Regions from separate parts of the Lysinibacillus sp. IITD104 genome, predicted to be linked through region 4. Evidence: riboswitches for the same ligand, from Rfam matches in the RefSeq annotation. Region 4 holds a riboswitch; each other region holds the start of a gene.
The links. A riboswitch is a leader RNA that binds a small molecule or an ion and turns the genes downstream of it on or off. The one in region 4 is predicted to bind cobalamin.
Positions count from the first base shown of each region.

Region 1: linked by a shared signal. The riboswitch ahead of V1L66_RS12330 (hypothetical protein) and the one ahead of V1L66_RS02340 (hypothetical protein) in region 4 are both predicted to bind cobalamin.
Region 2: linked by a shared signal. The riboswitch ahead of V1L66_RS09145 (ferredoxin) and the one ahead of V1L66_RS02340 (hypothetical protein) in region 4 are both predicted to bind cobalamin.
Region 3: linked by a shared signal. The riboswitch ahead of V1L66_RS03080 (iron ABC transporter permease) and the one ahead of V1L66_RS02340 (hypothetical protein) in region 4 are both predicted to bind cobalamin.

Region 1 is NZ_JBAHYH020000001.1:2,431,008-2,438,869, reverse strand. It holds gene V1L66_RS12350 (DUF2399 domain-containing protein) at 1-328, shown strand, start outside; gene V1L66_RS12345 (hypothetical protein) at 310-1,719, shown strand; gene V1L66_RS12340 (hypothetical protein) at 1,673-2,341, shown strand; gene V1L66_RS12335 (hypothetical protein) at 2,338-5,532, shown strand; cobalamin riboswitch at 5,654-5,838, shown strand; gene V1L66_RS12330 (hypothetical protein) at 6,064-6,819, shown strand; gene V1L66_RS12325 (translation factor GTPase family protein) at 7,051-7,862, opposite strand, start outside.
Region 2 is NZ_JBAHYH020000001.1:1,816,024-1,823,885, reverse strand. It holds gene V1L66_RS09175 (bifunctional cobalt-precorrin-7 (C(5))-methyltransferase/cobalt-precorrin-6B (C(15))-methyltransferase) at 1-75, opposite strand, end outside; gene V1L66_RS09170 (cobalt-precorrin-5B (C(1))-methyltransferase) at 32-1,165, opposite strand; gene V1L66_RS09165 (precorrin-8X methylmutase) at 1,165-1,824, opposite strand; gene cobK (precorrin-6A reductase) at 1,837-2,598, opposite strand; gene V1L66_RS09155 (sirohydrochlorin chelatase) at 2,595-3,533, opposite strand; gene cobJ (precorrin-3B C(17)-methyltransferase) at 3,548-5,215, opposite strand; gene V1L66_RS09145 (ferredoxin) at 5,220-5,591, opposite strand; cobalamin riboswitch at 5,737-5,919, opposite strand; cobalamin riboswitch at 6,171-6,356, shown strand; gene V1L66_RS09140 (energy-coupling factor ABC transporter permease) at 6,505-7,251, shown strand; gene V1L66_RS09135 (energy-coupling factor ABC transporter substrate-binding protein) at 7,255-7,527, shown strand; gene cbiQ (cobalt ECF transporter T component CbiQ) at 7,533-7,862, shown strand, end outside.
Region 3 is NZ_JBAHYH020000001.1:599,790-607,651, forward strand. It holds gene V1L66_RS03065 (response regulator transcription factor) at 1-602, shown strand, start outside; gene V1L66_RS03070 (YdhK family protein) at 643-1,212, opposite strand; gene V1L66_RS03075 (biotin transporter BioY) at 1,317-1,913, opposite strand; cobalamin riboswitch at 2,059-2,247, shown strand; gene V1L66_RS03080 (iron ABC transporter permease) at 2,393-3,439, shown strand; gene V1L66_RS03085 (heme ABC transporter ATP-binding protein) at 3,445-4,230, shown strand; gene dapF (diaminopimelate epimerase) at 4,289-5,146, shown strand; gene V1L66_RS03095 (multidrug efflux SMR transporter) at 5,229-5,543, opposite strand; gene V1L66_RS03100 (multidrug efflux SMR transporter) at 5,543-5,896, opposite strand; gene V1L66_RS03105 (TetR family transcriptional regulator) at 5,971-6,549, opposite strand; gene V1L66_RS03110 (hypothetical protein) at 6,740-6,910, shown strand; gene V1L66_RS03115 (endonuclease Q family protein) at 6,982-7,862, shown strand, end outside.
Region 4 is NZ_JBAHYH020000001.1:445,103-452,964, forward strand. It holds gene V1L66_RS02320 (NlpC/P60 family protein) at 294-1,427, shown strand; gene ytvI (sporulation integral membrane protein YtvI) at 1,584-2,642, opposite strand; gene V1L66_RS02330 (hypothetical protein) at 2,733-3,287, shown strand; gene V1L66_RS02335 (glutathione peroxidase) at 3,369-3,914, shown strand; cobalamin riboswitch at 4,039-4,237, shown strand; gene V1L66_RS02340 (hypothetical protein) at 4,396-4,953, shown strand; gene V1L66_RS02345 (cobalamin-binding protein) at 4,937-5,887, shown strand; gene V1L66_RS02350 (tyrosine-protein phosphatase) at 6,030-6,797, shown strand; gene V1L66_RS02355 (MATE family efflux transporter) at 6,934-7,862, shown strand, end outside.

The sequences.
Region 1 (7,862 bases), 2.0 Mb from region 4:
TATGGCAACGGAAAGTGAATTTCTACGAGAAAGCCATTCATTTGTGCTTTGTTTGGATGGGCAAATTCGATCCGCTCATAAGCAATTTATCAAACAGTTGCTTAAAAGTTCCATACAACAAGTACTGATTTGGACGGATTATGATGAGGCAGGACTAACGATTGCTAAAAAAGCTATTCAGCTTCTTCCTTGTCCCTTTAAAATTATTGGACGAGATTCGCAAATTTTTACGGATATTGAAACTTACGAGCAGTGGCTTCAGCATGAAAATCGTCATGAGCAAGAGCAACAATTGGGAGGAGTGAACGAATGGAAAATGTGGATGTAAATGCACCCATTTCGATTTTTCACAGTGATTATTTTTCAGCTGAATTTATGAAATCAATGCGAGATTTAGCTTCTCTGTCAGCTGTCTTAAAAGACTTAAGCACGGAAAAAATGTATGATTCACCAATGGAAATTATCCGCTTTTTAAATATTATTCAATTATTAAATACGGCATCTTTAGGTATTGGAGATCCGATTGATCATGAAGATACGCTTTATTATCGCTACCGCCATACATATGAGAATGACTCTGAGCCACCGACGCTTCAGTACATTCAACGTGTGCTCCATATTTTAGAACGCAATAATTGGGTTGTAAAGCAGACGCGGCAAATTAAATTAATGGACAGAGGCAAGCGTATGATGGATGGCTTAATTCGTATGGGAAATGATGCACTTGCTTATTATTTACAAGATGATATTGGCCGTTCACTATTTCAGGCAAGACGTGATGCAGAAATTAGTGCAGCCTATGATGATAAAGGCATTTCAGGTGGAAATAAAATTGCGTCGATGATTTATAATGTAGAGCAAGCCGTTGAGCAATTAGAAAATAGACAGCTTGAATTTTTGGCTGATCGCAATGCCTTGCCACAACTAGAAAAAATCAATCAGTTAATGTTGGGGCTAGAGGAAAAAATGACGGAGCGTTTAGCACAATTCCAAACGATAGAGGAAAGTCTTGTAATGAGTGACTTGATGCACCGTGGAACGGCAGCCATTACAAAGGGCACAACATTAAGTTTAAGCGTATTAACTAAATATGTGCGTTTCGTTACGATGCAATTAACACCGATGGAAGAGGCTATTTCCCCTGAAAAAATACGAAATTTCATCTTGGCGATGTATAACCCACCCTTGCATAGTAATATCCCGACAGCACATGATATCTTTAGCTTTATGGAACAAAATCAATATGAAGAAGAAACATTTGATGGCATGTGGATGCCGGTAAAGTTTGCTGCACCTATAGGACATCAAGATATTAATGATGCTATCCATTATTTAGCCACCTATGAGCCAAAACGTGAGGGCGATATCATTGACCGGGAGGAGCCAGAATACAGAGAAGTAGAAATGGTGGGAGATTCCATTGAAGAAATGTTTGATCAAGCTGCTTGGCAAATGACAAAGGCCCAAATCGATACAACGAAAATAGAAAGTTACTTAGATGACCATGGAGAGAGTGAAATAGAGGAATTAATCGTGCAAGCTAGCTCGAACAAATGGCATGATGCCGTTTTATCAATGCTCGCTGTTTCTGCTTTAACGAGCAGTAAAAAAATAGACAGGTCACCTAAAGCGGAGACGGCAAACTTTGAAAAAGAATGGGAGTGGATTAATGATGACGACAAACGATATACCATATATAAGCTCTTTAGCGATGATTGATCATCTAAAAGGCTATTTAACGACAGAGGAAGAATTGGCTTTTATGCAATTACTGTTTTCATCATCTGCCTCTATTAAGGGAGCGAATTATGGTTTGCGTCGGAAGGAGTTAGAAAAATTATTAGGTATAAAAAATGACGACAATGCTTTGCAATCCTTTATAGACCGTGTAAATGGAGCTTTAAATCGCTATTTCAAAATTATTTATGATGAGAGGCGAGATCGTGTTGTTGTCATGATGCGAATCACAGCGAAAAATGCAAAATCTACATTGAGTAGTGAAGCATTGGCGATTTTACTCTATATGTTTTACCAGCAAGAAGTATTAGGCCATGAATTTACATTAGTACATCAAATTTTAGTTGATTTTGGCCATGAGTCTTTAAATGCTAATAGAAGAATGAAAAGTAATATCGACCAATTAAAAAAGGTGGGAGCTGTTGAAGATTATGAAGCATCTTCAGAAGAGGCATATCAATTAACAACAATAGGTGTTCATTTATTCTCCGAATCTTTTTTACGTCGTACAGTTGAATTTGCACAAGAAACAAAGTTGAATAAAGAAGAAGTGATGAAATTTTTTAACCGTTATAACTTACATGTGGAGGAGGACAAAGAATGATTCCTTACGTGTTGAAAATACAGGGTGTACGTGACTATCCACCAACAAGGGTGATACTAGGTGAAGCCGATGAACATGTATTAATAACAGGTCCAAATGGTGTCGGAAAGTCAACATTAACGTTTTGCATAGGGGCTATATTATATTCTGCAAAAGTAGATATTGAAGGGCTACGCTCGAGTAATTTACAAGCAAATGAAGCATGGTATGCGAAATTATCGTTAGTGTTTAAAAATGAAGGCATGACCCGCATTGATGCGCCGCCATTTATTGCATTTGAATTAATTGTACAACAAGCTGTGAAAAATGGTGCCTTGCAAAAAGAGTATCGTATAACAACAGGAGATTCAGAAGATACGTTAACGAACATAACATCTTATACTTCTGGCAATATAGCAGGACGGAATTTCGGAGCTTACAAAGAAGATTTACAAATTAAATATAAAATTGATCCAGATTTGTATCATTTAATTTGGTATCAGCAAGAGGTGAACCAATTTGCCGCCATGAACCCTGAGGAAAGATTTCGTCAATTTAGTAATATGTTTCATATTGCTGATATGCAAAAAGAATGGGAAGCGGCATTAGAAGGAATTAGAGAAGCTAAACAAGAAATCATCCATTTATCGTCCATTGTAAAAACAGCTGAACATAATCTAACCATTGCAGAAAATGATCTCAACGCCTTTTTAAATAATAAAAAACGTATTCTGGAAAACGGTCGTCTGTATTATACATATACAAATGTTCTACTGCAAAAATATTCAAATGAATGCTCTGATACACAAGCTATTCTTCAGCAATTGCAGGAAGAAGAAGCACAAATAGGGACAAAGCAAAAATTACTGTTGCACGAAAAGGAGCGTACAGGTCAACATTTAATTCAAGTAGTGAATGAGTGCGAACAGGTTGAAGCACAAATTATTGAGACAAAGACCTTATTAAATGAGGAAGTACAGCAGGAAAAAACACTACTAGGGCGATATAGTGAGCTTTCTGCACAGCTAGAATCAATTTCCGATAAAGCAAAGCGACTACGTTTCGATGAACAAACAACCTGGGAAAAACAAAAAGCAACAGCGATTCTACTAAAACAAGTTGAAGAGCAAGATAAGCAACTAAAAACAAAAGAACAACAATTAAGAGATAACGAACGACTTTTGAATAGTGAAAGCGCACGAGTGACGATACATTTCGAAAACCTGAAAAAGGATCTAGTGGAAGCACGTAAGATCGTCCATTTATATCAAAGTAGCCGTTTTATTTTAAGTCAACTAGATGCTGCAAATCTCCAGCAACATCAATTTTTAAAGGAAAAACAGTTATTATCTTCCGCCATCCAAGAGAAGCAGAAAATCATCCAGCAGCTACAACAAAATAAAGTAAGATCTGCTCGTCAACAACAAGGACTAGAAGACTTGCATAGACAAGGTATAGAGGCATATACATTACGTGATTTAATTTCGTTGACACCAAGTGCGCCTTTAAAGTTAGAGTCAAGTATTGAAGCGATTAAATACGCTATTTTTTATAATGCGGTGAGCTATAAGCCACTGAATGATTTGTATTATGTTTCATTAAAGCAGCTTATACCGAATCGTATGATTGACAATATCCCTCATTTAGGATTACAAATGCGTAGCGGACTATCTGAGCAACTACAAAACTATGCCAATAAAGCATTGTGGTGGATCGAGCAATTTTTCACTTCGACGCCTCGAATTGAGGCAGGTACGCTTATAGATGAACGTGGTGCTAGAGGCGCACAGGAACAACTGCAATTTATTCTAAGTGATGCAGCTATTCAACAAACCTTACAAGACCAGGCGAGTAACTTAAACAACCTGCAAGAGCGTCAAGTACAGTTAAATGCTCAGTATGATCATAATATCAAGCAAATTAACCAATTGCATGGAGACTTGCGAAAAATTCAACAGGCTGAAAGTACGCTATTGAAGGAAAGCGAACTGCATGCCTATGAAAGTCAACTGAAAGCTTTAACAGAGCAATTGTTAGCAATTTATGATGAGCAAGTGGAAATGGAAGCACAGCGGGAAACAGTTAGAAAACATCAGGCAGCACATTTTCAAGAGCTGCAATTGCTAGAGAAGGAATGCCGCATTTATGAGGAGCTAGGGGCAGTGGCAGAGCAACAAGTCCAGTTACAGCAAATGGAACAAACATTAAAAGAATTACGCAAAACCATTAATGATTCCAAAAGAGAGCATCAGCAATGGACAGAGCAATTGGAGGAGCTGTCCAATGATAAACGTCAACTAAAATTACTAATACAAAATCATGAATCAGAGCTTGAATTAATAAATAGTAATCTAACAAACTGTCGGCTACGTACAGCGAGAGCGCAAGAAAAAATCGAACAATTAGAGGCTAGCCAAGCAAGTCTAGTAATAAAACTACAGGAATTAGAGCATATTTTACCTGTCGAAGCATGTGTTGTTGATGAATCCATCTCCATTAAATGGTCTGAGGCAAGGTTAATTCATGGTAATGCAGAAAAAGCTGCAGCATTCGAAGCGGCACGCCTAGAAAAGGTCAATATTCATGCTGAAGTAAATTTTGAAAAAATGAAAGAAGATTTTGAGCGTAAAAATGCAGAATTAGCAAGTGCTGAAATACTTCTTGAGCAAAATGCGGGTTTTGCAGCAGATTTAGAAGATAAACTAGAAACGACCATTAATATGTATTTAACAAAGATTAATATGTTGTTCCAAAAGTATATGGATATTTTTCATTTTGAGGGACATATCGAAAAAGAAAGAATAGAAGAGAAGGCAGGGCGCATTAAATACTTGCTTTATGTGAAAGCTCGTAAAATCGGTCATCAGGGTACTATGGAGGATGTTAGCTTAAAAGCACGAAATGGCAAAGTAGGTAAAGGTGTCTCAGGAGGGGAGGAATCGTTAAGCTCGCTCCTCTTTGCCTTAGCTTTATTGCAAAACCTCTCGATTGCCCCAAGCTATATCGTACTTGATGAATTTGATAGCGCACTAGATGATGAACGCAAGGACAAAGTATTTCATTTATATGCAAAAGAGTTAAATCGAAAGTTAATTATTTTATCTCCAAAAGCTCATGATAAAACCTATTACGACCATTTTTCCAAGGTATTTATCATTGAACATAATTCATCTATTCCACAAAGTAGGATTGTTGGTTTCCAAAAGGTGTAGGACCATTTCGATGAATGAAATAGTGTTTAAACGAGCAAGAATTGACTTCTAAATGGCACTCCTTTACAATTAATTTAATACTTTAATAGGAATACGAGGTACTCTCGTTTCCTTACCAACTGAATAGCGTGTAGTAATAGGTGTAAATTGCGTGCAATTTGCTTAAAAGGGAAGTCGGTGCGAATCCGACACTGTCCCGCAACTGTAAATGTGAGCGACTTTTCAGTATCCACTGTCAAATGATGGGAAGGAGAAAAGAAGCAATGACCATGAGTCAGGATACCTGCCTGTTACGAGTACACACCATAAACCTACGAGGAATAGGAGGTGGCATGTTGACAAAACAGAATGCTCTGTTCGTCACAGTACGTCAAACGCCCATAGTAAATGAAAGGGTTCACAATCGAACTCGTTCACACATACTTAGGGTTTGTTTGGCATTGTGTGATGAAAGAAGATAAAATGAAGGATTTCCTCAAAAGTAGGGAGTCCTTTTTGTTTTGAAAATATGTACGCAAAGGGGATGCACGTATGACAAATATTCATGGAACGACAACGTTGGAAACGCCTTATGAAGATCTGAACATTTGTAAGCAACCACGCACAGAAGTTGCCAAGAAAGCAAAAACAAGAATGGTGGTCGAATCGCTAATCGATCAATTATTAGCAACGAAGCTGATACGCAACGATCGCTTCTTTGAGCAAATCTTATATAATAAAGAAATTATTTGGATACAAAATGGGGATGTGGACGGTCATCTTTTAGCGAAAGCAGCCATAGCAGATGAACTCAAAACAAAGACGAATAGTTTTATGATGTACATGCCGACCAATCCGATTGTCTATGAGGTCAACGGAGAAGCGTATCACTTAATTACGCGCATTGATTCTACACGCGCAAAGCCCAACCTCGACCGTCTATCATTGGAGCCAAAGCCTGTTTTAAGTGCCGCTCGTGTCAATGACTTATTATGCTCGATTGTCATGCGCTTTTACGAAACATATTTATATGATTTAGCATCTCATCATGACAAACTCATTGCATTTGTGCAGCAGGAATATGCCCAATTTATTGAAGCGGTGCAAGCGTTAAATGATTATCATTTCAACTGGCATCCACGTGGCAACGGTCACGAGCTTTTACTGCAATTAATTGACCATCTCCAACTATTAAAAAGTCGACCAGGAAAGGTACTGATTGATTTTACGAACAAGCATGACTACGTGGTAGTGGAACCCGCTTATTTGATGGACAAACCAACAAAGAAAGCTGTCGGTGCACTATAAAAAACAAGCCCTCCATTTTTGGAGGGCTTGTAATCATTTTATTGCAGGGTAGAGATATATTTACGCCCAACCAAGAAATACCCGCGCTAGAGCGATGAATACCCGCGGAAGCAAGTGAAATACCCGCGCTAGAGCGACTAATACTCGCGGAAGCAAGTGAAATACCCGCGCTCGAGCGATGAATACCCGCGAAAGCAAGCAAAGCCTTCACGCGAACCAAATCACCCCATTTTACAGGCAGTGCATGGCTGCCTGTGCTTCTTGCCACGGAACCGTATATCCTTTGCCCTTTGCACAAAAGATACTGGAGGAACTATACTCAGGGTCGGCATTTTTATCATAGCCAATCTGTGCAATCACCTCCTCTGTATTATGGCACACATCATAGCCATCAAATTGGAGTGTGAGTGCACCCTTCCCATTTGTATAGGCGGCAAAGGTTGCACTGTAGCTCATTAAAGTGGCAACAGGCGCACGACCTGTTAGGATAACATCCGTTTCAGATAAAATCGGGTCATCGAATGTGCCTGCTGCTTGCTGAATATCAGTCATCATACGGCCGATATAGTCGTTTGAAGCCTTCATTTTAAAGCGATAATAGGGTTCTAGTAGTACATTTTGTGCCTGCTCCAGCCCCTGGCGCAGAGCACGGAAACTGGCTTCACGGAAATCTCCCCCTGATGTATGCTCGTTGTGCCCGCGACCTGTTAGAAGTGTAAAATGAATATCTGTTACAGGGAAGCCTGTCAGTAGCCCATGATGGTCACGCTCAAACAGGTGCTTTTCAACAAGGCGCTGATTGCCTATGGATAAATGATCGGCATGACAGGCATTGCTGAAGGTATTACCTGTTCCACGTGGATTTGGCTCCATTAATAAATGAACTTCTGCATAATGCTTGAGGGGCTCGAAATGACCATAGCCCGTTACGGTTGTCGCAATGGTTTCCATATATAAAATTTGCGGCTCACCAAAGGAGACAGCTATTGAAAAACGCGTCATTAATACCTCTGTCAGGACCTCCAATTGAATGGCACCCATAA
Region 2 (7,862 bases), 1.4 Mb from region 4:
AAGGTATTGGGGTAATAAGCTTGCTAATCCGTTATCCCCGATCCCAATCAACTTCATCGATCGATGCAATGTCATCAGCCCTTCCTAATAATTGTCCCTGCATCGAATAGATCGATGTGGAAAGCGTTAAACCGCCCTTAATATGATGGATAGAGGAATAGCAGCAGGCCTCACATAAACGATGGAAGAACGCATCATAGCCCTTCTCCATCATCATCTCACCTACTTGTGAAGCTGTATTTGCCTCCAGAACTTGTGCTATCGTTTCTTCATCTGCCCCTATATCCTCTGCCAATTGTGCTAAAAAATTAAAATCGATCGGTGCACTTTTGGAATGCACCATCATGACTCCTTGTGCGACTTTAGAAAATTTCCCCATCATCCCAACGAGTGAAACTTGCTTGATGCCTAGACGCTTACAATGCTTTAATGTAAAACCTACAAAGTCACCCATTTCAATAAATGCTTCTTCTGCTAGATGTGGGTATTGTTTCATCGCAAACTTCTCACTTCGTCCACCTGTTGTCACCACTAAATGCTCACAGCCAGCCTCTTTCGCTACACTGATGGCTTGGACAATACTAGCCATATAAGCAGAACTCGAAAAAGGCACGACGGTTCCCCTAGTGCCTAAGATTGAGATGCCCCCAAGTATACCGAGTCGTCCATTTAACGTTTTTTTAGCAATCTCCTCGCCCTTAGGGACAGAAATCACTACATTCACGCCTCGTGTAATGTGAAATTCGTCCAACACACCTTGGACCGTGCTATAAATCATTTTACGGGGTACAGGATTAATGGCTGCTTCTCCGACAGGCACTGGCAAGCCAGGCTTTGTGACACGCCCGACGCCAATACCTCCATCTAAATGAATCCCAGGTGTATCTGCCCAGCTCACTGTGCCAACGATGAGTGCCTGATGGGTCGCATCAGGATCATCACCAGCATCTTTAATCGTTTCACAGCTGACAGCATTTTCTTCAAATATGCATTTTTCAATTGTAAAGGTTGCATCTCGACCAATAGGTAAATGAATCGTGCTTGTCTCTTGCTCCTCCTTGGTAATAAGGGCAAGCAGTGCAGCCTTTGATACAGCAGTTGCACAGGCTCCCGTCGTATAACCGTGACGCATGTCCTTGGGGTCCTTTTTTGGCTTCCGCTCCATTATTTTTTCGCCTGTTCGTCCGCTAAAAGTGAGATGGCATTTAAAGCAGCAACCGTCACTGTACTACCGCCTTTACGACCAACATTTGTAATGTACGGAATCCCTTCTAGTTTAAGCAGCTCTTCTTTTGACTCAGCTGCTGACACAAAACCAACAGGCATACCGATAATTAAATCTGGTTTTGCTAGCCCTTCTTTAATTAAACGAATCAATTCCAGTAATGCGGTTGGTGCATTACCAATGGCATAAATACCACCTTCATGTAATTTTGAAGCCTTTTGCATCGAAATGATGGCACGTGTTGTATTTTGTTTTTTCGCTTCTATTGATACATCTTCATCCGCAATATAGCAATGCAAATCGCCACCATGTTTTTGGAAACGCTTTTTACCAGAGCCACTTTCAATCATTTGCACATCTGCAATGACATGACGTCCAGCAAGAATAGACTTGATACCCGCTTCAATAGCACCTGGTGTAATGATGACACTACGGCCTAGCTCGAAATCAGCGGATGCATGGATAATGCGACGTACAACTTTCCATTCATCTTCTGAGAAGTCATGCTCGCCCATTTCCTCTGCAATTATCGAGAAACTGTAATCGTAAATTTTATCTGGGTCCACCGTTAATGGTTTGAAATCTGTTTTAAAATCCATGGAAAATGCCTCCTAAATTGTATGTTCAACAGCCTGTAATACTTCTTCAAATGTTGAATATTGTTGGCCGTATTGAATATTTGGTCGTGCAATAAGAATCGTTTCGATCTGGCATGCAAGGGCTGCCTCTAGCTTCTCATCAACTGAGCCAACTTTACCGCTTTCTTTGGTAATCATCAACGTCACTCCGTATTGACGAAATAGAGCTTCATTTAATTCCTTTGAAAACGGACCTTGAATGGCCACAATATCTCGCTGTGCCACGCCGAGCGCCTCACATTTTTCCATATTGTCCAGTCGTGGAAGCATACGAGCAATTACTCTCGTATTTTCTAAGCCGTGTAAAACCTTCGTAAATGTAGCGAGTGTTTTACTTCCTGTCGTTAGCATAATGACACCGCGTTTTTCTGCAGCTAGCTGAGCTGCCTCCTCATAATCCTTTACAACAGTAATTAAAGGATGGGCATAATGCTCATGAGCTCGCTCATAGCGAATATATGGAATCTGTGCCTGCTCTGCCGCTGCCATCGCATTTTTAGAGGCCTCTTCCGCAAATGGATGAGAGGCATCTACCACCAATTGATAGCCCTGCTCTGTCATGATGGTCGCCATTTCCTCAGCTGTCAGTCGACCGATTAAATGTGGCAGACCAACGTCAGCAAGACTAGAGGCTGCCGATTCAGTGACGACCGTAGCGGTTACCGCATAACCTGCGCTTTGTAATGCAAGGGCTAGATCCCTTGCATCACTTGTCCCTGCTAACATGAAAATCATTTTACCGGCTCCTCTTCATGATGATGGTCATGATGGTGATGGTCATGATGGTCATGATGGTGATGGTCGTGATGATGATGATGCGCATGTCCATGATCGTGATCATGATGGTGATGGTGATGTGCATGTCCATGTACTGCCGCATAGGCGCGATAATCTTCTAGATCTTGCATACCTGTTGATGTACCGTTGATTGCCTGTTCAATACGCTCTAATAAAACATTTTGTAACCGTTCATGGTAGCCAAAATAGTTAGCAATTTGAATATCACAATCTGGATAAAGTTCATTAAACTTCTCACACATGCCATGCATGCGTTCCATCAAAATGCCTGTGAATAAAAAGTATGGTAACATGATGATTTTTTTTGCACCTAGTTTGACACAACGTTCAATTCCTTCTTCAACTCGTGGATCTGTGACACCCATAAAAGCACTTTCTACGTATTTCACAGGTAGTTTTTCCCATAAAAGTCGCGTGATTTTATAAAAATCACCATTAGCAGATGGATCACTGCCACCTCGTGCAATCAATAAAATCGCTGTGTCTTCCTGCTCTTGTTCTGAATTAAAGCCAATTTCAGCTAGGCGATCTTGTAAAATGGCAAAGATTTCATCATGGATACCAATTGTTTGACCATATGTGAAGGTAATCGTTGGATAATGCTCACGTGCATGCTCGATTTCCGCTGGAATATGCAGCTTTGAATGGCCTGCATGCAGTAAAATGATTGGAATTACATGTACCTCTGTAGCTCCCTTTTTCACACAGTTTGTAATACCTTCTTCGATGTTAGGTGAAGCAAATTCAAGGAAACAAGTTTCCACTAAAAATTGTTCATCAATACGCGGTGTCATTTGTTCGATAAATGTACGAACCTCATCATTTCCTGCTGCTAAACGGCTCCCATGGCCGACAAATAAAATAGCTTTCATCTCTCTACTCCTTACTAGTCGCCGCACGGAGCTGGCTCTACTTTTATTTTGGAAGACATATCTTGATACGTAAAATGCAGTATTTTTTTCACACGTTTAAAATATTTAAATAAGCGTTCATTTGGATGAGCATTTGCTTTATATTCTTCAATAATATCTGTAATGAGTGGAATCAGCTGCTCAGGCTCCAGCCCTTCTACAACAGGCTGTGCTGCGTGTGCTGTACGACCGACTGGTTTTGCTCCAATAAAGACATCAAATTTACTTTTGCGGTAGACGATGCCAATATCATCAAATACAGCCCGATAACAGGCCATCCCACAGCCATTAAAGCCAATATTTAATGTCTTCGGTAAGGACATACCGCCTAGTTTTTCTTGTATTTCCTCTGCATATGGTATTGAATCAGCCTTTTCACCGTAGCAAAAATCACAAGCCTTCAGTGATAACACATCACCAATCGGGGCTAATAAAAACCCTACTTCCTGTAATTTCTCTGTGATCTGTTCAGGGGCAGTCGTTGGTATTTTCAAATGAATTTGATGATCTGGTGTGTATTCCATCGTCCCCTCATCCCCAACGACCTCCGCTAACATCATCATTTGCTGGGGAGTAAAAAACTTATTGGCTACACCAGGACTTACTGCTAATTCAAAAATAGATTCTATTTTTTGCTGTACAAGCTTCGGTGTTACTTTGACTGCGCTTGTCCCTTTTACCATTGCAAGTGCCGCTGTAGCCATTTCAAGAGCTGTTTTTTTCGGCTTTGGCGTAGCGGCTATACTGGGTTTATTAAAGCGCCCTGCATTAGGGTCAGCCGTAAAGTCATTTCGCGCTGTTCCTGTCTCTTGGTTCATTGCCCAAGGTTCATTTTCTTCGCGTAAACGTTGATGTGGACGTAATGGCTGTTTCTCTTCACCCAGGGTATATTTACGTTGGTAACCGCGGGGCGTAATCATCTTATTGTCATAGAAAAATGTTGACGAATTCCCGATAATGACAGTTGTCAACATACCAATATCATGTTCTAGCATTTCTGCTAGTGTTGTCATGGTCACTTCTTGACGTTCTCGATAGGCACTTTTCACAAGCCCAACTGGTGTGTCTGGCGAACGATATTCTAAGAGTATTCGTTGAGCCTCGACAATTTGTCTTGTTCGACGTCCACTTTTAGGATTGTATAAAGCAATGACAAAGTCCGCCATTGCAGCTGCCTCGACACGCTTTGCAATTAAATTCCAAGGTGTTAGATGGTCACTCAAACTGATTGTACAAGCATCATGCATAATAGGTGCACCAAGTATGCTAGCGCATGAATTAATCGCAGAAATCCCAGGAACAATTTCAACTTCAATTCCTGTTGCTTCTGTCCAGCCTAGCTCAATTAACACCTCATAGACTAATCCTGCCATGCCATAGACGCCTGCATCACCACTCGAAATTACTGAGACGATGCTCCCTGCTTCGGCTTGACGAACGGCTTCCTGTGCACGCGACACTTCTTCTGTCATGCCTGTACTAACAATCGATTTTGCACTTACTAAATCTTGAATCAGCTCTACATAGGTTTTATAGCCTATAATCATATCACTTTGTTGTAAAGCCTCTACTGCACGTGTCGTAATATGCTTAAAATCTCCAGGTCCAAAGCCTACTACGAAAATTTTTCCTTTTTGCGCCATGTTGTTACCCCTCTTTCACCTTTTCGATCCCTTTAATGGCAGTTGTTTGAGCAGTACGCTGTAATGTACCTTCACGAAGTGTAAAGACATGTTCGTTGTATAAGGATTCATGATGTAAATCTTGTACTAGTGTTCTAGCATGCTCTGTTGATGGCACACGATACCAGTTTCCTTGAGGATAAGCGATTACCACACAAGCATCCTTGCAGCGTCCATTACAGCGCGTTCTTGTCGTATGTATTTCCTGATCGAGTGCTTGCCGCTGTATCTCATCTCGAATGGCTAAGGTAATTTCCTCCCCATCCTTTTTCATGCAGCTACTGCCATTGCAAATAAAGAGATGTGTTTTCATCCCCTCTAAATTCCAAGTTGTCATCTTCTGTCTCCCCTCATTTGCTTTTTGGAAAAAGAAAAACCTTTACTCTATAACGAAGAGTAAAGGTTTTGTAGAAGCCAAATAAAAACGAATAGAATGAAATACAGGTACCCGCTTTCGCTTCAACTTCTCCCTCCGAAAAGTTTGCATGCACAATCAAATAAGCAGGTTTCCTGACTTAAGCTTCATTTTACTGTCGCACCTTCCCAAGTTTGCACCAGTGGCTTTGCGATTTCATCAGCTATTACAGTAGCGGGGGCTGTATTGGATTTTCACCAATTTCCCTATTATCTCGAGCTATTCGAGCACTTATTGACGTTTTATATGAAATTTTTATTAGAATTTTAAATAGAAAACTGTCTTTATCATATCTTATTATTTTAAAATTTCAATATTTCTTTAAAAATTTATGACAAATTTATCAATTTTGAATGGAACTAGGTATGAAATTTATACAATCTATATAATTTGCGCACAAAATTTTATCAGAATATTCACCGTTGACCTTTAATTTAAAAAATTTCATAAAAGGTATAGCATATTTATGGAAATTCATGTTACACTTTGTCGTGAAATCTCACAATTTGAATGTTTTTCGGTGCAAAGTGCTTGTCATTTTGCTTAAAAGGGAAGCCGGTTTGAGTCCGGCGCGGTCCCGCCACTGTAATAGGGAGCTTTATAGAATATGTCACTGTCCAACGGATGGGAAGACCTATAAAGCATTGAACTAGAGCCAGGAGACCTGCCGAAAAATAAGTGATCGTTTCAACCTACGAGGATAGGTGTGCGGCTTAGCAGATGAGACTGTTATTTGCTTTTTTAGCTATGCACTTTTCCACCTAAGGAGAAGTGCTTTTTTTAATTACGCACGCAATATTCTAAAAATCTATTAATTAGTTAGGAGGAAAGCTTTTTGAAATTATCATGGTGGAAACTTAGTTATTTTTTACTGGCCTTTTTAATCGTGCCAAAACGTGCCTTTGCCATGCATATCATGGAAGGTTTTTTACCAATCGAATGGGCTATTTTTTGGTGGGTGATCTCTATCCCATTTATCATTCTAGGATTGCGTTCTATTCGAAAAACCATTGATGAAAATCCTGAAACAAAAATGCTTTTGGGGCTTTCAGGAGCCTTTGCCTTTGTGCTATCCGCCCTAAAAATCCCTTCAGTTACAGGTAGTTGCTCTCACCCAACTGGTGTAGGACTTGGGACAGTACTCTTTGGCCCTCTAGCAATGAGTGTAATTGGAACAATCGTTTTATTATTTCAATCTTTATTATTAGCTCATGGAGGAATTACAACTTTAGGGGCTAATGCCTTTTCTATGGCTATTGTTGGTCCTTTTATTGCTTACTTTGTCTTTAAAGGGGCTCAAAAAGTAGGGTTGTCATTTTCACTAGCCATATTCTTTGCAGCTATGCTTGGTGATTTAGGTACATACATTGTGACTTCTGTACAACTAGCACTAGCCTTTCCTTCAGAGGTTGGAGGCTTTATGGCATCCTTTACAAAGTTTGCAGGTATTTTTGCCTTAACTCAAATTCCTTTAGCAGTGAGTGAAGGAATTTTAACGGTCATTGTGATGAATTTCTTGAAAAAATACAATGTTAGCGAATTAAAAACGTTACGTGTTTTCTCAACAAAGGAGGCACATTAACAAATGAAGAAAAATTTATTGTTATTAGCAATTGTTGTGTTGTTAGCCATCATTCCCTTATTCATACAAAAAGGTGCTGAATTTGGTGGTGCTGATGGAGAAGCAGAAGCAGCTATTGGTGAAATTAATGCGGAATATGAACCATGGTTTGAAAGTCTATGGGAGCCACCAAGTGGTGAAATCGAAAGCTTATTATTCGTGCTACAGGCAGCTATAGGAGCTGGCTTTATTGGCTACTTCATCGGCTATATGCGTGGCAAACACAAAGAAGGTTAACCATTATGTTACTCATTGATAAGTATGCCTATCTGAATAAGCTAGCGTCCGTTCATCCGCTAGAAAAAATGATATTTTCACTTGGACTACTTCTCATAACGCTCATCATGAGAGATGAACGACTTTCACTCATTACATTTTTTGTAATGAGTGCTTTTATCATTTTAGGTGCAAAAATTCCGCTTGCATACTACGGCAAATTATTATTGCTACCTAGCTTTTTCTTATTAACAAGTCTCGTATCTATTTTACTTTCCTTTACATCATCAACGAATACACTCCCTGCCCATATTTGGTCGTTTACATTTAGGAATTGGACTGTCTTTATTGGGAAT
Region 3 (7,862 bases), 150 kb from region 4:
AAGAGGCATTGGATTTTTTAGAAGAAGAGCATGTGGATTTAGTTCTTTTGGATATAATGATGCCAGAGATGGATGGGTGGCAGGTTTGCCAGGAAATTAGGAAGTTTTGGGATGTTCCGATCATTATGCTTACTGCAAAAGGAGAACAAGCTGATATTGTAAAAGGCTTAAACCTTGGTGCTGATGACTACATTTTAAAGCCTTTTGATGAGGAAGAGTTGTTAGCACGAATACATGCTGTATTAAGAAGAACAAAATCTGAAGAAAAAGTAATTAACTTTGAAGGGCTTTGTTTAGATAGAGAGTCCTTTGAAGTATATTTTCAACATAAGGCAATTCCATTAACACCAAAGGAATTTGCCATGCTCGCCCTTTTTTTAGATTATCAAAATAGAGCATTTTCTCGAGAACACCTTATTCATGCCGTTTGGGGATATGATGTAGCGATTGAAGATCGTACCATTGATTCACATGTACGTAATTTACGAGAAAAATTAAGAAAAAGTGGTTTTCCGGCGGATGATTACTTGCAAACAGTTTGGGGCATCGGCTATAAATGGCATAAGTCTGCTAATAGAAAGCAAATGGAGCATAAAAGCTAGAAATTACCTCTACCAGAATTGAAGGTAGAGGTTATTTCTATTATTTTGGGCTAAGCTCTTCTTCTGTTACCCATTTATGATTTGTTACGGCTTCACCATTTGTAGTGGAAGTATAATCAACCATATATACAGTTGTTTGCACAGCCTCGTCAATAAGGACAGTCGCATTTTCCATACCTTCCATATGTGCTGCGTCCGTTTTTATTTCTGTTCCAGGAGCCAGTGGTGCTTCTTGTGGGTCAATTAATTCTTCATGAATTACCCACTTATGCTTTTCTATTCGCTTTCCACCAGATGTAGGCTCATAGGAAATAACATAGGCAGTTGTATTATAGGCACCTACTATTGTTGCTTCGGCCCCTTTCATACCTTCCATATGTCCATCTGTAATTATGGCTGTGCTCCCTACAGGAAATTTCGGATTCTCAGCTTTTTTTAATGTTACGGGTACTTCGCCAGAACTTGAATGATTCATTGTAGAATGATCCATTTTTTCAGCAGCTTCATTAGAAGTGGATGCAGGTTTTGTTTGCTCCTCAGTGCAAGCCGATAAACTAATTAGAGCGACTACTGATAATAGTCCGACTGACCATCTTTTATTGAATTTCATATGATATCCTCCTCACTCTTTGCTCCTAATGTAGCAAATAAATGTGCAGAAACGATGGATATGATCTATGAAAAACATCTGGCACAAATAGGTGAGAAGATATGCTATTGAATGGGCATGATCTTCAATGTTTTTTGTAATCTATAGGCGAAGACACCAGCAAAAATAGCTAAAATAATATCTTTTGGTAGAGGAGGAATCATCCAAAGCCAAGCGAGCTTATATGAAAAATTCTCTGGTGCACTTGCCCAAAGCTTGTATGCAAAAAACATCCAATTTGTTCCTATCAAATAATTTATCGCTGTTGCTACCAAAGCAGCTACGATAAAGCTTTTCTTTGTACCGCTTCGTTCAACAATCAACCCTGCAACAAATGCCGCTAAAATAAATGTAATTATAAACCCAAAGGTTGGGCTTAAAATTTGGCCAATTCCACCACCGAAACGAGCAAAGACAGGAGCTCCTGCCAATCCTACACACATATAAATTGTACAGGCGAGCGCACCTTTTCTACTACCAAGAATAAGTCCTGCTAAAATCGCAAAAAAGGTTTGAAGCGTAATGGGTACACCACCAACTACCATAAAAGGTGCAAAGGACGTGATATTAGCACCCACCATCATTAGCGTTGAAAATAATCCAATATAGGTAATGTCAACAGTTCTTAACTTATGATGACTATGTTGCGTAACGGTTGCCATGAATTTCACCTCGTTTTATAAGTTATTACTGTTAGTGTAAAAAACGAAAGTAGTTGTGTCAACTTTATAATTTAAATAAGTTAACTCAATTGCTTGAAGTAGACTATCTATCTATAAAAATGTATGATAGAATCGTCACAATTTTATAACTTCAAATACTATTGGTGTGATATTTTTGAATATCACTTAAAAGGGAAGTCGGTGGAAGTCCGACGCTGTCCCGCAACTGTAACGAGGAATCCTATAATATGATTTGCCACTGTTTAAGAATGGGAAGGCAATTATAGGATAGTGAATCGAAGCCAGGAGACCTGCCATTTAGTAATACCTGTAATGCCCACGAGGATGCAAGCAATTACGGACAATAGCTGGATATTTTTCTGACTTTGTTTAATCTAGGGTATTTCTATGCGCACTTTCGCATGGGATACCTTTTTTTATTGCTTCATTCATCAATATTCAGTAGGAGATTAAAACAGATGAATAAAAAATTTATGTTATTTTCCTTCGTACTTTTCATGGTTTTAATTGTTTCAATGACCTTTGCTGTAATGGTTGGCTCAGTTTCAGTTACACCGTTATATGTCTGGAAAGTGATTCTCTCTAAAATACCTTTTATACAAAATGCGATTGAGCAAGATTGGAGTCGCTCTCAGGAAATCATCATCTGGCAAATAAGAGCACCTCGTGTTTTGCTAGCTGCTATAGTAGGAGCGGGGTTAGCCATTGCAGGCGCAGCCATTCAGGCACTTGTACGTAATTCCATAGCAGACCCGTATATTCTAGGGATTTCTTCAGGGGCAGCTGTCGGAGCTACTTCTGTGATTATTTTAGGAGCCTTTTCATTTTTAGGTATTTACGCTCTTTCAGTATCCGCATTCCTTGGTTCATTACTTGCCATAGTACTTGTCTTTTTCTTATCACGTGTTGGGGGACGTGTCTCTATTTTCCGCTTGCTATTGGCAGGTATGGCTGTGTCCTTTATCTTAACGGCTATCTCTAATTTTATTTTAATGATGTCAAAGCAAGAAGGAGCCTTAAAGGCTGTTATGTTTTGGATGCTAGGTAGTTTAGCTGGAGCCAAATGGAATAATATTGTGATTCCAGCTTTCGTATTCTTTGTTGTTTTTGGGCTACTGTGGCTACATTATCGCAATTTAAATTTACTATTACTGGGAGAAGAAGCGGCAGTGACATTAGGCGTTAATCTTCAGCAATTCCGTATTCAGTTAATACTACTAGTATCTCTATTAACAGGTGTGCTTGTCGCAGTTAGTGGTTCTATAGGTTTTGTGGGATTGATTATTCCGCATATTGTGCGATTAATTGTGGGCTCAAATTATAAATACGTGATACCTATTAGTGCTTTAATAGGTGGAATATTCTTAGTGTGGGCAGATGCCTTTGCTCGAATCATCATTGCTCCCCAGGAAATGCCAATTGGTATTATTACAGCTTTTTGTGGAGGACCATTTTTCATTTGGCTTCTCCGTCGTAACAACTATTCATTCGGTGAAGGAGATTAATTTCAATGACATTAGAAGCGAAACAAGTATCATTCTCCATTTACGATCAGCGTATACTACATGATGTAAGCATTCAAATAAAAGAAAAGCAATTTGTTGGATTAATAGGTCCTAATGGGAGCGGAAAATCAACATTGTTAAAAAATATGTATCGTCTGCTAAAACCTGAAAGCGGTAAAGTAGTATTAAATGAGCAAGATATATTAAAGCAATCAAGTAAAGCTATTGCGAAAAATTTGGCTGTTGTAAGCCAAGAGACACCCGTATTATTTGATTTCACTGTGCATGATTTAGTCAGTATGGGAAGAACGCCACATAAAAAGCTATTAGAGCTTGATCAAGAGAAAGATTTTCAAATTGTTAAAGATGCTCTTAGGCAAACGGGCATATCGCATTTAGAGAAACGAAGCTTTAGTTCGCTTTCTGGTGGCGAGAAAAAGCGTGTCATGGTTGCAAGAGCACTTGCTCAACAAGCACAGGTATTAATATTAGATGAGCCAACGAATCATTTAGATATTCAACATCAACTTCAACTTATGGATTTAATTCAGACCTTGCATTTAACCGTCGTAGCTGCTTTACATGATTTGAATATTGCTGCTATGTATTGCGATCAAATTTACGTTTTACAGCAAGGGCGAATCGTTTGTCATGGTACACCAGAGGAAGTGCTTACGCCAACAGTGCTGCAAGATGTATTTGGTGTTTTTGCGGATATTCAAACACATCCAATGACAGGGAAGCCGTATCTTACATATGTTCCTGAACAATTCACGAAAAAGTTTAGCTAAATATAGAAAAGCAAGATCTTCTATTAGATACATAAAACATCCTTTAAGGAGTGACTGTATGCAAATAGCTTTTACGAAAATGCATGGTACTGGCAACAGCTATATCTATCTTGATCTTTTCCAATATGATTATAAGGAAGAGATCTTTAGTGAATTGGCTCAAAAAATAGCCAATGTTCATACAGGTATAGGCTCAGATGGGTTAATTATTATCCAGCCATCCAAAACTGCTGACTGTGGTATGCGTATTTTTAATAAAGATGGCTCTGAGGCGACAAATTGCGGTAACGGTCTTCGCTGTGTTGCTAAGTATATCTTTGAGCGTCATATTGTGCGACAAGAGCAGCTTATGATTGAAACGAAATCGGGCATTATGCTGGCACAGGTAGTGGTGCAAGACGATAGCGTAATAGAAGTGATTGTCGATATGGGCAAACCTCTCTTATTGCGCAAAGACATTCCGATGTTAGGAAACCCAAATGAGCTTGTCATCAATGAGATATTTCCTTTACCCCAACAATCTCTTTTGGTAACTGCTTTGTTTTTGGGCAATCCGAATACTGTAGTTTTTGTGAATGCGATCGAGCAAGCACCATTAAGAACATTAGGCGGTATTATAGCAAACGATATGAGATTTCCTCATCGTAGCAACGTTGAATTCGTTGAGGTTGTTCATGCGAAAGCTTTAAAATGTCGAGTTTGGGAACGAGGCACGGGTATAACAGAGGCCTGTGGAACAGGTGCTTGTGCAGCGGTAGTGGCTGCTATATTAAATGGTTTTTGTCAGAAGGGAGAAGAGATAGTAGTCCAACTTAGTGGTGGTGACTTAGTCATACGATGGGCTGACAATGACCATATCTGGATGCGTGGTCCTGCAGAATTTATTGCGGATGGAATTTATGAGTTTTTATCTTAATTACGCCAATACTTTTTCGCAATGCCATATTAAATTAAAGGACGCCACTCTGAAATCGGAGGCGTCCTTTATTGTAGAACCATTAAGATATTGCTTTTAAGCCTGCTACACCTATGATAATCGCTAGGATACTGATAATACGTGATAGATTTTTGGATTCCCCAAAGAAAATGATATTTACAAGTACAGCTCCAACAGTACCAATTCCTACCCAAACAACATAGGCAATACTTAACTGTAAATAGTTGAAGGATGCATATAAAAGGGCAAAGGACACACCAAAACCACCAATATATAAAATTAAATTTCGTAATGTTTTATGCTGACTATAAAAGCGTAAGCCGATTACACCTATAATTTCAGACAATGCAGCTAAGATAATAAACATCCAACCCATTATACATTTGCTCCTTTCGTTTGATCCTGCTCTTTAGCGGAATTATCTGCTAACTTTAGACCAATTACACCTAATACTAAAATAAACATAAACAGTCCTTTAATGGCATTAAACTCACCATCGAAAATGAAAATATCCATTAATGTAGTACCGATTGCACCTGCTCCGGCGAAAATAGCGTAGACTGTTCCAGTAGGTAAGCTTTCACAAGCCTTTGATAAGAAGTGAAAATCTATAGCAATGATTGTCACAATAATTATCCAGTGCCACCATGTGCTTGCTACGTTAAAGCCAAATACCCAAAGCAATTCAAATAAACTTGTTAATACGACGTACATCCATTCTTTTTTCATAATTAAAACCCTTTCTATTAGGCAATTAAATGACTGACATTCAGTCATTTTTAAAGTAAAAGAGAACGTCACTTTTATGGGTGACGTAGGCCAAGTGCATGATATAGGAAGTCGATAAGCTCAAGCTTGAGCAATTTCATTGTTTCATCCTTACTATCATCAAATAAATAAATTTGTTCCGCAGCAGATTCAATTAGACCAATCATCAGTTTAGCAGAACGCGTTGGATCAATAGAATCACGTATCATTCCCTGTTGCTGACCAGATAATAAGAAATGCCTCATCCAGTCATAATAAGGTGCATAAATATTTTCCCATTCTTTTAAATGCTCAGTTTGCGCAATACCTGCATAAATAAGTGCAACGATATCTCCATAATCTTTCGTGATTAAAAAAATCATTTCCACAACCTCTTCAAGTTGTTGTTCAAAAGGCTTATGATTTGAAATACCTTCATCTAAGGTAGCGATAATTCTTTCTACCATATTTTTTGCAATAGCAGGCATAACAGAAAGGCGTGATGGGAAATAAAGATAAAATGTTCCTTGAGCGATCCCAGCAGCTTTAACGATATCTGAAACCTTTGTTTTTTCAATACCTTTTTCTCTGAAAACCTCAATGGCGGCTTGAATGATTTTTTCTTCCTTTGACATGCAATCCCTCACTTTTGCCTTACTTATTTAGTATGTTACAGAATAAGAAAAACAATGTCAATATAAAAATGACTGATAGTCAGTCATTTTTTGTTATTCAATGTTCATTTGAATAGCCAATAACACAATGATGCGAAGGAGTATATTTTCTATATTTCGGGGAATTTTAAGATTGAAAGGATTGATGAACATGAACGAAATTAAGTTTGCACAATTAGACAAGCAGCAACTTGAAAAAATTAATGAACTTGAAGAAAAGATTGGTGTAACATTAGTTGCCTATGATCCTTCCTCCACACCATCACAGGGTTCTGGCGCTTTTGAGTCAAATAATAGCACTACTACAAATCATCCATCATAATGAAGTGAGAAATGCCTTGCAGTAATGTAAGGTATTTTCATTTTATAGACGTACTAAAAGGAGTGTTTGAATTGAAAGAATTCTATGCGGATTTACATATTCATATTGGACGTACTTCTAGTGGAAGGGCTGTGAAAATTACTGGCAGTAAAACGTTAACATTAGCACGAATTTTAGAGACGGCTAGTGCAAGAAAAGGATTAGACATCATTGGGATCATTGATTGTCACTCCCCTGAAGTAATCGAAGAAATGGTGAAGATGATTGAACGCGGAGAACTGAAAGAACTAAAAGAAGGTGGTCTGCAATTTCAGGAAACAACTTTGATTCCCGGATCGGAGATCGAAATTTATGATCAACATTGTCATGGTCCTATTCATGTGCTTGCTTACTTTCCTACACTAGAGCTCATGAAGCAGTTCTCAGACTGGATGTCACAGCATATGAAAAATATCCATTTAAGTTCACAGCGCATTTATTGTGACGGCCAAACTTTGCAGCAAAAGGTGCATGAATTGGAAGGTATTTTTATTCCGGCACATGTATTTACACCATTTAAAAGCTTGTATGGCAAAGGGGTTTGTCGAAGTTTAACTGAAGTCTTTGATCCGCAGCTTATCGATGGCCTTGAATTAGGTTTAAGCTCTGATACAAATATGGTAAGTCATATTAAAGAATTACAAGCATATACATTCGTTAGCAATTCTGATGCGCATTCGCTTGGGAAATTGGCAAGAGAGTATCAAAAGTTACGATTAGCAGAAGCGAATTTTGCAGAATTAAAAATGGCTCTGCATGATCAGCATGGACGAGCAGTAATTGCCAATTATGGCCTAAATCCTCTTCTTGGCAAATATCATCAAACAGTTTGTGCAAAATGTAGTAAACAGCTAAGTAAAGAAGCTACCATTTGTACACAATGTGGGAGTACTCAAATTATAAAGGGAGTAGC
Region 4 (7,862 bases):
AAAACATTACAAAAGATCTGTTAGGTCTAATGTCGAATTAGCTAATAGTTTCTCTGTGTAGAAGAAAAATGTATTATGTAGAATAATGTAGTTTAAGTGCGAATGTTACAGAAATATTTCGAGTTTTACTAATGTATTAAATAGACATGAAATAGTATAAAAGTTATGTAGAAAATGCTAAACTTTAAAAGGCTAAAATAAATATAAGAACATTTAATTAAAATAGAAATCGTTCAAGTGATTACATAGAATATCGAGAGCGAAATTGATAGACGAAGGGAAATGAAGGTAACGTGGCTAAGCGTAACAAATGGCGTAAGTCGATGGTGCTAGCATTAGCACTAGCTGGCGGCTTATTATTTAATACAATTCAACCAACAGAAGTACATGCCGAAGAAACTTCTCAACAAATGATTGAGAAAAAGGCTGAAATAGATGCACAAATTAAAAAATTACAAGAAGAACTAACGAAACTACAACAAGAGATCGACGCAAAAGTAAAGGTATTTAAACAAGTACAAGCTGATATTAAAGAAGTGGATGCTAGTATTGCTGAAACACAAAAACGCATTGAGCAACGTTCAAAAATTTTAAGTGAACGAATGGCTGCATATCAAGCGCAAGACAACACTGTAGGTGTTTATTTAAACGTAGTTCTTGAGGCAAAAAGCTTTGCAGATTTAATGGATCGTGTCGTAGCGGTAAAAACATTAATGGATGCTGACCAAGAATTAGTGGATCAACAGGAAGCAGATAAAGCAAGCTTAGAGCAACAAAAAGCTACATTAGATGAAAAGCAAAAGGAACTTCAAAAACAATTCCAAGAGCTTCAGCAAAAAGAAAGCGAAATGGAAGTGAAGAAAGCTGAGAACGAAGCGAAATCACTTGCACTAAAAGCTGAAATTGCAACGAAACAAGAAGAAGAACGTTTAGAGGCAGAGCGTAAAGCAGCTGAAGAAGAGGCAGCTCGTTTACGTGCACTTCAAGCAGCTACACCAGTTATACAAGCAACTCAAAATAATGGTGGAGGCGAACCACAAAAAATTATTGTTGGGTCAGGAGCTGGTACTGTTTCTTCAGGAGATGCCATTTCAACGGCTAAACAATTCCTAGGACGTCCTTATGTTTGGGGTGGTAGCAACCCATCAACAGGTTTTGACTGTTCAGGTCTTGTACAATGGTCATATAAGCAAGCGGGTGTTTCTTTACCTCGTACAGCATCACAGCAATATCTAGCAACACAACGCATTTCAGCAGGTGAAGCACGTGTTGGGGATTTAGTATTCTTCAGCTATGGTTCAGGGGTAGCACACGTAGGTATTTATTTAGGTAACAACACAATGATCGATGCTCAAAACAATGGTGTCGTAATTGAATCACTTGATTGGTGGAATCAATACTTAGTAGGCTTCGGACGTATTCAATAGGCCTCACTATTATATAGACGGTTGACATAAGAAAAAGGTCATCTTTGTAGATAAAAATATACAAAGATGACCTTTTTATTTTGCTTTTCTTTCAAAAGAAACAAGACTGCTACTTCTATCCTGGAAGAGAGATTTTTCTAGTAAGCTAGATTAATATCAAATTTTAAAATTTACTTTGATGACACCTGTCTCTTTCAAGGCAATAAAGAAAATAATAACGAATGGGCCGACAAGTAAACCGATAATACCAAATAACTGTAGACCTATGAACATGGAAATTAATGTTGGCAAAGTAGATAAACCGATATGGTCTCCCATTAATTTAGGCTCGACTACTCGACGAATAATAAGTAAAATAGCAGCTAAGATGAATAATTTTACAGCTATAGAGGTGTTTCCCATTAACAGGTGGTAGAGTCCCCAGGGCGCTAGAATAATGATAGAGCCTAGGAATGGTACAATATCTATTAACCAGATAATAATCGTCATTGTTACTGCGTATTTCGGTTGGATTAACAGCAGTCCAATGAGTGTGACGCCTCCAATAATAAAGCTTACAAATAAGTGAGCCTTCATATAGCCAAATGTAGCATCTTTTAGGCGATTTAAAATAATTTTTATTTTCTTTGCTGTATTGGGCTTTAAATATTTATAAGTGATTTGCTTTAACTTAGGCAAATCAAGCATAAATAGAAATAGCGCAATCATATAAACGAGAAGACTGATAAATAGGCTGGGTATCTCTGAAAAGAAGGCAGAAACTTTGCTATAATTAAAGAAGCTTAAAAAGGATTCTTCAACTTTCTTTATGAAATCCATTGTGGTTTTTTGAAGCGAAGCACTTACTTCAGGTGGAAAGTCTTCTGTGTATTTAGAAATATTTTCTTGCATATGAAGCCACATATCTGATAGCTTGGAAATATAATAAGGAGCTTGCTTAGACAGTAAAATTATTTGCGTCATAATTTGTGTAATGGAAAGATAGCAAATAATAGAAATAACAAAAACACTCACTATGTAAATAAAAGCAACTGCTATTTTCCGTGACATTTTCCATTTCCGTTTAAAGAACATGACAATTGGTTCTAAGAAAAATGCACTAATCCCAGCAAGTATTAAAGGCATGGATACGGGGATAACAAAATAGGCAGCTATAAGTAGTGATAAAATCACAATCAACCGAAAAATCAATTTCCTAGCATGAAATTTATTCATAAACTCACCTTCTTTGCGAAAAAAATTAAGTTAAGTGTACCATAAATCAAGTTTTATTACGTTCTGAAACAATAAAGGTAGGGATAAATTATGGAAAAAGAGATTTTGCAACTTTTTAGTAATCTAACAGAGCATGATCGCGATATTCAATATGAATCTTACGAGGAATTAATGAAAATTATGCAGGAACCTGTAGATTGGACATATGCAGTTTGGGAACAGCTAATAAAAGCACTTACATACAATAATGGTTATTCTCGTGCACGTGCTGCACAAATTTTATGTGCTTTAGCTGCAAAAAGTGATCCAGAAGAAAGGGTCTTGGAGGATTTTTTAAAGATTTGGGCTGTGACTTACGATGATCAATCTGCTACAGCGAGGCATGCATTACAAGCAATTTGGAAAATTGGACAAGCGGGTCAGGTACAAAGAGATTTGGTTGTGTCGTATCTAGCTAAAAGATTTCAAACATGTATAGATGAAAAACAGCCATCTCTTATTCGCCAGGATATTATTATGTCATTTAAAAAGCTATATGATCAAACGAATGACTCGAAATTATTAGACATTGCCCATCGTTTAATTAATGAGGAACAAGATGCTAAATATAAAAAGAAGTATAAGTCAGCCATCCGTTCAAAGTAGCGAGATGGTGTTTTTTTGTGCAAATTCTTTGATGAACTGTAGAATAGTCAACTATAATGAATGAAAAAAAGAGGTTATGGCATGAGCATTTATAATTATCTAATACGAAAGCCTAATGGTGAAATTTTATCGATGGAAACATATCGTGGAAAAACAATGTTAATTGTTAACACGGCAAACCAATGCCGATTTACATATCAATTTGAAGACTTACAGAAAATGTATGATAAATATGGAAAAGAGAATTTTGTAGTTCTTGGATTCCCTTGTGATCAATTTGGTCATCAAAATCCTGAAGATGGAGAGGAAACAAAGCATCTATGCAAGGTAAACTATGGAGTCACATTCCCGATTTTTGAGCTTGTACAGGTAAATGGAGAGGCAACACATCCACTCTTTAATTATTTAAAGCATGAAGCGGATTACCGCGAATTTGGGAAGGCAAGTATGCAGGAGAAAATGCTGGCAGAAGCAATAGTTCAACTTGCTCCAAGCTTTTTAGATGGTCGTAATATTCGCTGGAACTTTACAAAATTTCTAGTAGATGCTAATGGTAAAACCGTTGCTCGCTTTGAACCAACAGATTCACAGCTTGATATTGAACAAGCAATTGAAACACTATTGTAGTAAACTTATTAAACAGTTTTAATTCTTCTCTTAAAGTAGCAATATTGCTGTAATTTTAAAGTTATCCATTCTAAGTATAGCTATTTTTTCTGAATCATATATGATAAACTGCTTTACAAATGAAATATTCTTGCAGAATAAAGGTGCTAGTTAGCATAATCGGGAATCCGGTGAAAAACCGGAGCTGTTTCCGCAACTGTAAGTACAGCCAATATAAAGATTTACCACTGTCTCAAAGAAGATGGGAAGGTACTTTATAACTCATTTGTTTCATGTGATGAACTGTACAAGCCAGGAGACCGACCTTTATTTGAACGTATAAAAACTTCTCGGAAGCTAGGAGGATATACGGCAAATACATAGGCTATGTCCAGTTTGATGGTACTTATTATGTTATTTTTGTCGTTCCTTTGCAAAAGGAGCGATTTTTTTATGCCTTTCAAGTAAGAATTTTTCATTATAGAAAGTAGGGGGGAAGCAAGTGAAAAAAGATGCCCGTTATTCTTGTTATCCATTTATGCGTGAGAAAGCTTCAACGGTAGATTTTGAAATTCGAACAGATAGCCTTACAACACATTTAGGAGTTGCATTAGCTGCAGTAAAAAAAGAGGATGTTCAAGTTGTTGCTGAGGATTTATTGCTTATTTTACCTATGGCTTATCATGTAAATGGCTCAGTTCGTGGGAAATTAGCAGTAACTGAAGAGGATTTATCTTGGTTAAGTGAGCGGTATGATTTTTACGTTCGCCATGTGAAGGAAGAGATTCAAAGTTTTGTTTTACCACAAGGAACAGAGGCCGCTGCTGCTCTACATCTTTGCCGCAGTGAAGCGAAAAAATCATATCGTATCTTACACAAAGTATCAGAAGAACGAGAGGTTCCTGCTATTCTTTTCGATTACCTTGGCTTATTAGCTAATGTATGTTTTGTTATGGCTGTGTTTATGAATCAGCAAGCAGGAATAGCTGAAATACCATTTATTAGTAAATCTTACCCAATGAAAAAGAAAAAGGAGAATAACAATGAAGAAAGTATTTAATTTCCAATGGCTATCAGTGCTCTTACTTGCACTGGTATTAGCAGGCTGTGGCACGGCTGAAGATACAACAAATAAAGAAGCTTCACAGGATATACAACAAGAAGAGAAAACAAGCTATAAAGTGACAGATGATCGTGGAGTGGAAATAGAGTTTAATGAAGTACCGAAAACAGTCGTATCATTACAACCGAGTAATACTGAAATTTTGTTTGCTTTAGGTGTTGGCGATAAAATTGTGGGGGCAACTGAGTACGATACTTACCCAGAGGAAGCACAAAAAATTGAACGTGTCTCTGATACTATGAATTTTAACAGTGAAAGAATTATAGCGTTAAAGCCAGATGTTGTCATTGCTTATACAATCGGTGATAAGGATGCACTAAAGCCGCTTGAGGATGCAGGAATTAAAGTGTTTGTTATTCAATCTGCGACTACTTTCGAAGATGTTTATGGAGATATCGAACAAATTGCTGCAGTGATGGATGTTGCGGATAAAGGAAATAAATTAAACGAAGAGATTAAAGCGAAAATTGCTGAAGTCCAAACGAAGGTGAAGGACGTAAAAACGCCAAAAAATGTTTATTTAGAGGTTAGCCCTAAGCCAGACATTTATACAGCAGGCTCTAGTACTTTCCAACAAGAAATATTGGATGCAGCTAATGTTAATAATGTTTTTTCTGACCTGACTAGCTGGGCAAAAGTGAATGAGGAAGATGTTATTGCAAAAAATCCAGATGTTATTTTAACGACAGTAAACTATACAGAAGATCCTATAGGGGAAATTCTTGGACGAGATGGTTGGAATACAGTGACAGCTATTCAAAACAAAGCGGTGTTGTCTCTTGATACAGATATCTCTAATCGACCTGGTCCACGTATTGGTGAAGCTGTAGAATTAGTAGCGAAAGCTGTATATCCAGAGTTATTTAAATAAAATATTATTCCATGCTAGCTGTAAGCCTTTCAGCTAGTATTTTTTGTGTTTTAATTATTACCTAGCGTGAAAATTGGAATTAATGTAGTTTGTTCTTTAGAATAAAAGTAAGTATGCTCGATAATTTTAGGAGGTGTAGTGATTGGAACAATTAGAGACAAAGGTGATTCCATTTGAGGCAGTCTATAATTTCCGAGACATGGGTGGATATAAGACAAGGGATGGACGTAGGGTAAAGAACGGATTATTTTACCGATCAGCGGCCCTTGGGAAAATGACACTGGCGGATAAAGAACTATTTGAAACGCTAGGGATTAAAACTATTTTTGATTATCGCGATAACAATGAGGCATATCATAATCCTAACCCAGTGTTCTCGAATGCTCAATATATTCAAATCCCAGCGAAGGGTAAGCATGCTTTTGAAATGCCTACGAATGCTGAGGGTAGAGATTTTTATAAAGCGGTAAGCCCTGATATGTTCCGGGATTTTTATGCACAAATGCCTTTTAACAATCCTTCATTTAAAGAGTTAATGCAAACGATTCAAAATCCTGATAATCTAGGTCTTGTTCACCATTGCGCAGTTGGTAAGGACCGAACTGGTATTGGGGGAGCTCTTATTTTACTAGCTTTAGATGTACCTGAGGAGACTATCATGGAGGACTATTTAGATACCAATATGTATTTACGTCCAATGGTGGAAAGAATGGCTCAGGCTATTCAGCATCAGTATAATGAGCAAGAACTACAGCAATTTTATGCTTTAATGTCCGCCCGTGAAGACTATTTACAAGCAGCACTGGATGCTATGGATGGTCGCTATGGTTCAAAGGCTGGGTTTTTAGAGCAGGAATTTGGCCTAACAATTGAAAAACGAGAGCAATTGCAATCCTATTGCTTAATTTAAAAATGTGCCCCTTCACTCCTATGTGAGAGGGGTTTTTTTATGTGGAAGCGCTGTCTTCCTATAAATCTCTTTACAGTCAAAATATTTGTGATAAGATACAATAGATTTTTAAGAAAATATAGGAGAAGTGAAAGTATTGGCAGACACAATTAAAGAGACAAATAAGTTAAGTCTATTCCATTTAACATGGCCGATCTTCTTAGAAGTTTTTCTATTTATGTTGATGGGACTAGCCGATACTTTTATGCTCAGTGCTTTATCAGATAATGCTGTATCAGGAGTAGGTGCAGCCAATCAATATATCCATATTGCCATCTTAATACTGGAAGTAGTGGGCAATGGTGCATCTATTGTTGTTTCACAGTATTTAGGTTCCAGACGCTTTTTTGAGGCGGCGAAAATCTCGGCGTTAGCGGTCACGATGAATTTGGTCGTTGGGCTTTTAATGAGTATTTTATTTTTCTTCTTTGCGAGACATTTAATGACAATGATGAACCTGCAGGGAGAAGTACTCCACTATGCACAAAGTTACTTAGTCATCATTGGGAGTTTTATTTTCCTGCAGGCTATTATTAATGCACTTGCTGCAATTATTCGTGTACATGGTTGGACAAAACAAACTATGTACGTTTCACTTGGCATGAACGTCTTACATGTTGTGCTAAACTACGGTCTTATTTTTGGGAATTTAGGTTTACCAGAGCTTGGTGTGAAAGGAGCGGCTATTTCCTCAGTCATTAGTCGCGGACTAGCCGTACTAGTATTTTTCTGGTTGCTATATCAGGTAATGGAAGTACGCGTAAAGTTACAATATTATTTTGAGTATTCAAAGGAATATGTAAGAAAAATACTAAACATTGGTTTACCATCTGCGTTTGAGCAGGTGCTTTATCAATTTTGTCAAATCATCTTTTTATATTATGCGACTTACTTAGGAGCAGAAACGCTAGCAGCACGACAGTATGCTATGAATATTTCGATGTTTACGTATTTATTTGCGATAGCCATTGGTACAGGAACAGCCATTATTATTGGTCGTCATGTGGGTGCAGGCGAGCAAGATGA